One region of the Streptomyces sp. KR80 genome, then DNA from elsewhere that is predicted to be linked to it. Evidence: riboswitches for the same ligand, from Rfam matches in the RefSeq annotation. Region 1 holds a riboswitch; the other holds the start of a gene.

What was found. A riboswitch is a leader RNA that binds a small molecule or an ion and turns the genes downstream of it on or off. The one in region 1 is predicted to bind thiamine pyrophosphate.
Region 2: it holds a riboswitch for thiamine pyrophosphate, as region 1 does, so the genes downstream of both, ACTWQI_RS09110 (thiamine ABC transporter substrate-binding protein) here and thiO (glycine oxidase ThiO) in region 1, are expected to answer to the same signal.

What each region holds. Positions count from the first base shown of each region.
Region 1 covers NZ_JBQQCD010000005.1:6,573-8,954, forward strand. The annotation lists gene ACTWQI_RS09630 (thiazole synthase) at 1-16, opposite strand, end outside; gene thiS (sulfur carrier protein ThiS) at 22-237, opposite strand; gene thiO (glycine oxidase ThiO) at 234-1,424, opposite strand; TPP riboswitch at 1,422-1,534, opposite strand; gene ACTWQI_RS09645 (hypothetical protein) at 1,584-1,925, shown strand; gene ACTWQI_RS09650 (NAD(P)/FAD-dependent oxidoreductase) at 2,058-2,382, shown strand, end outside.
Region 2 covers NZ_JBQQCD010000004.1:346,259-348,640, reverse strand. The annotation lists gene ACTWQI_RS09110 (thiamine ABC transporter substrate-binding protein) at 1-792, opposite strand, end outside; TPP riboswitch at 788-893, opposite strand; gene rlmN (23S rRNA (adenine(2503)-C(2))-methyltransferase RlmN) at 916-2,064, opposite strand; gene ACTWQI_RS09100 (DUF7660 family protein) at 2,205-2,382, opposite strand, start outside.

The DNA.
Region 1 (2,382 bases):
AGAGATCGTCGGCCACGGGACTCAGCCTCCCTGAACCGCGGTCAGGACCTCGACGCGGTCGCCGTCGCCGAGTCGCGTGGTGGGCCACTCGCCGCGCGGGATGACCGCCTCGTTGACGGCGGCGGCGACGCCGGAGGAGGCCGTGGTCAGGGTCGCGACGAGTCGGTCGAGGGTGGTGCCGTCGGGCACGTCGCGGGGCTCGCCGTTCAGGGACACGGTCAGCACGGACACGGTCATGCGGAGCGCTCCTGGAGTGCGGGGGCGAAGCGTCGGGGGGAGAAGGGCCGGGCCACGTCGGGGAGTTCACCGGTGGTGAGGACCTCGGCCATCGCCTCGCCCGTGATCGGTGTGAGCAGCACCCCGTTGCGGTAGTGGCCGGTCGCGAGGTGCAGACCCGGCAGCGCGGTCGGGCCCAGCAGCGGCGCGTTGTCGGGGGAGCCGGGGCGCAGTCCGGCGCCGGTCTCGACGAGCGGGAGTTCGGTGATGCCCGGTACCAACTCATGGGCGTCACGGAGGAGTTCGTAGACACCACCCGCGGTGACGGTGGTGTCCCAGCCCAGCTCCTCGCTGGTCGCGCCGACCACCAACTCCCCGTTCTCGCGGGGCACGAGATACAGGTGCCCGCCGCGTACGACGGCCCGGACGGTCCGGGAGAGGAACGGCGCGTACGGTCCGGGGATGCGCAGCCGCAGCAGCTGGCCTTTGACCGGGCGCACCGGGGGCAGCACCTCGTCCGGGACCCCGGCCAGCCGCCCGCTGCGGCTGCCCGCCGCGAGCACGACCTGCTCGGCGGCCAGCTCGGTGCCGTCCTCGAGGACCGCTCCCGTGGCTCGGCCCTGGACGACCGAGAGCCGTCGGACCGAGGAGCGGTGCAGGACCACCCCGGCCCGCTGGCAGGCCGTGACCAGTGCCGCGGCCAGCCTGCGGGGGTCGGTCTGGTGGTCGCCGGCCACCAGCACGCCCCCGCGCACGCCAGGCGCGAGCATGGGCTCGAGGCTCCGGCATTCGCGCCCTGTCAGCCACTGCGAGTCGAGGCCGGTGCGCAGCTGGAACGTATGGAGCTCCCGCAGATGGGCGCGGTCGTCGGAGTCCAGTGCGACGGCGATGGTGCCGCAGGCGCGGTAGCCGGTGTCCTGGCCGCTCGCCTCCTCCAGCTCGGCCGTGAACTCCGGATAGCGCTCTGCCGAGGCGAGGTTGAGGCCCAGCAGCGTCTCCTCGCCGTAGTGGAGCTCGGTGACGGCCGCCAGCATTCCGGCGGCGACCTGTGCGGCGCCCCCGCCCGGTGACGGGTCGGCGACGGCGATGCGCAGCCCGCGCTGTGCGGCCCGCCAGGCTGTCACCAGGCCGATGACGCCGCCCCCGATGACGAGGACGTCGTACGGCGTGCGCGGACCGCATGAACTGCTGCCGTCGGGCACGTGCATGGGCATCCAGCCCCTCCCTTCGCCGGCATGACCCGGATCAGGTTCGTACGGTCGGAGGCCGGCCAGCCTCCCTCTCAGCCCGGTGCGTCCGGGCTCCCGCGAGTGCTCTAGGCTCGCCACCTTAATGCCTGGCCCCAATGCGCAGTAAGGGAGCAGTCCATGGTCCGGTCCCTGGACGGTCTCATATTCGCCCCCGTGTCCGACCAGGCGCCCGGTCAAGTGGGCACCCGGACTCGCTTCCACTACCACGAGGCGGACGGCCGGATCTGGGCCGAGTACGTGGGCGGCGACATCGTCCGGGGGTACCTCGTCGGCACCCGGGACGGCGATCGGCTGGACTTCCGTTACGTCCAGCTGAAGCAGGACGGCGGCACGTCCTCGGGGCACTGCGCGAGTACGGTCGTGCCGCTGCCCGACGGCCGGATCCGGCTCGAGGAGCGCTGGGAGTGGGAGTCGCAGGAGGGCAGCGGCACCAGCGCCGTCGAGCAGATCATCCCCTGATCCTGTTTGTCGCGTCCCACCGGCTCCGCTGAACTTGATGCCGCATCAGAGATCTCGACCGGCGCTCCCATGGCCTTCGGCATGGGAGGTGCCCCCACGCGGCAGGCAGTACGGCCGTCCTAGAGTGATCGTGTGAGCGAGGACAGGCAGCAGACAGCGCAGCGCATCGTGATCGTGGGCGCGGGTATGGCCGGGGTGCAGACCGCGGTCGCCCTGCGGGAGCAGGGCTGGAAGGGCGCCATCACGCTGCTGGGCGCCGAGCCGCACCAGCCTTACGACCGCCCGCCGCTGTCCAAGGCCGTGCTGCTCGGTAAGGCCGACGGCTCCACCCTGGACGTCGATTTCTCCGCCCTGGGCATCGAGCTGCTGCTCGGCCGCCATGTCACCGCGCTCCGCCCCGCCGACCGCGTCGTGGAGACGGCGGCCGGGCCGGTGCCGTACGACCGGCTCGTGCTGG
Region 2 (2,382 bases), on a different contig from region 1:
GCCGGTGGGGGCCTGTTCGGGCAGCGACTTCATCTCGAGCACCCCGGCGGGCGGGCTCGACGCATAGGAGACCACCAGCGGCTTGTCGCCCTTGCCTGCGCCGGAGAAGCGGTCGAAGTACGCCTGCTCCCAGCCGTCCACGACCTCCACACCGTTGGCCTTCAGCTTCTTCCAGTAGTCCAGCCAGCGGTCGTCCCCGTACTCGGCCGCCGTGCCGAGCAGGAAGCCGAGGCCCGGCGAGGAGGTGGCCGCGTTCTGGGTGACGAGGAGATTCCGGTACGCGGGCTTGATCAGGTCGGCGAAGGTCTGCGGCGGCGCGAGCTTCTTGTCGGTGAAGTACTTCCGGTCGTAGTTGACGCAGATGTCGCCGAAGTCGACCGGGGTGACCCGGTGTTCGTCCTCGTCGAGCCGGAGCGCGGCCGGAACCCGGTCGAGGCCCTTCGCCTCGTACGGGGTGAACAGGTCCTTGTCCAGCGCGCGCGAGAGCAGCGTGTTGTCCACGCCGAAGAAGACATCGCCGCGCGGATTGCCCTTCGACAGAATCTCCTGGTTGAGAGCGGCTCCGGCGTCTCCGCCGCGCAGCACCTCGACCGTGTAGCCGGTCTGCTCGGTGAACTCCTTCAGGACCGCCTTCGAGGCCTTGAAGGAGTCATGGCTGACGAGCGTGACGGTCTTGGTCTTCGCGCCGCTCTCCTCGGAGTCCCCTGCTCCGCCGCCGCAGGCGACGAGGGTCGAGGCGCCGAGTACGCCGACGAGCGCGGTGACGACGGCATGCCGAAGGTCGATGTTCATGAGTGAGCTGACTCCCTACGCCGGTATGACCCGGATCAGGTCCAAAGGGTCTGCGGCCGTGCCGCACTCTCAGCGCTCTGCGCGCTCCCCTGTCGGATGGTTCATTTGTGCGAAAGCACAGTATCAGCGCTCGGTGGCGGCGAGCTGCCCGCAGGCTCCGTCGATCTCCTGGCCCCGGGTGTCCCGTACGGTGACGGGCACGCCATGGGCCTCCAACGCGGCCACGAACGCCTTCTCGTCCTCAGGGCGCGATGCCGTCCACTTCGACCCGGGGGTGGGGTTGAGCGGGATGAGATTGACGTGCACCCGGTGTCCCTTGAGGAGCCGGCCGAGCAGATCGGCTCGCCATGCCTGGTCGTTGATGTCCTTGATCAGCGCGTACTCGATGGAGATTCGGCGGCCGGACTTCTCCGCGTACTCCCACGCCGCGTCCAGCACCTCCCGGACCTTCCATCGCGTGTTGACGGGGACGAGCGTGTTGCGCAGTTCGTCGTCCGGGGCGTGGAGGGAGACCGCGAGACGGCACTTGAAGCCCTCGTCGGCGAACCGCCGCATCGCCGGCACCAGACCGACGGTCGAGACGGTGATACCTCGCTGGGAGATACCCAGGCCATCCGGCTCGGTGTCGGTGAGCCTGCGGATGGCGGCGGCGACCCGGTTGTAGTTGGCGAGCGGCTCGCCCATGCCCATGAAGACGATGTTGGACAGCCGCGTCCGCCCACCCGAAACGTCGGTGCCGTCTGAGGACGCCGCGGTCCCCGGGCCCCCGAAGACCCCGTCGCGCAAGTCCCGCATGGCGGCGACGATCTGGTGCACGATCTCGGCCGTCGACAGATTGCGGTCGAGGCCCGCCTGTCCGGTGGCGCAGAACGGACAGTTCATGCCACAGCCCGCCTGCGAGGAGATGCACATGGTGACCCGGTCCGGGTAGCGCATCAGCACGGACTCGACGAGCGTGCCGTCGAAGAGCCGCCACAGGGTCTTGCGGGTGCTGTCGTTGTCACACGAGACGTGCCGCACCACGGACATCAGGTCGGGCAGCAGCCCGGCCGCGAGCTTCTCGCGCGCCGCCGCGGGGATGTCGGTCCACGACGCGGGGTCGTCTGCGTACCGGGCGAAGTAGTGCCGTGACACCTGATTGGCGCGGAAGGGCTTCTCGCCGAGTGCGGCGACGGCCTCACGGCGCTCAGCGGGCGTGAGGTCGGCAAGGTGCCGCGGCGGCTTCTTGGCTCCGCGCGGCGCGACAAACGTCAGTTCTCCAGGTGCAGGCATAACTTCACCAGTGTCGCAGATCGACTAGCACGCCCCAGGCCAGAACGGTGGGACGACTGTCACCCCCGGTGGTCCTCTGTCACCGTTGGCCAACCTCGCACGGCCCAGAGACGGCCCAGCACTCGTCCGCGGCAGTGGCACTACTCGTAGACAGTCGCTGCGCTCAGGGCTCGGGCGAAGAACGCCCAGTCCCCGTTGACGGGAAGGTCCTGGCCCACGTTCTGGTACCAGCCGGCCGCATCGTCGACCCATGCCGCGAGGCCCTCCAGGAAGCTGCCGAGGTCAGCGTTTTCCCATGAGCCGTCGTGATCGACGTAG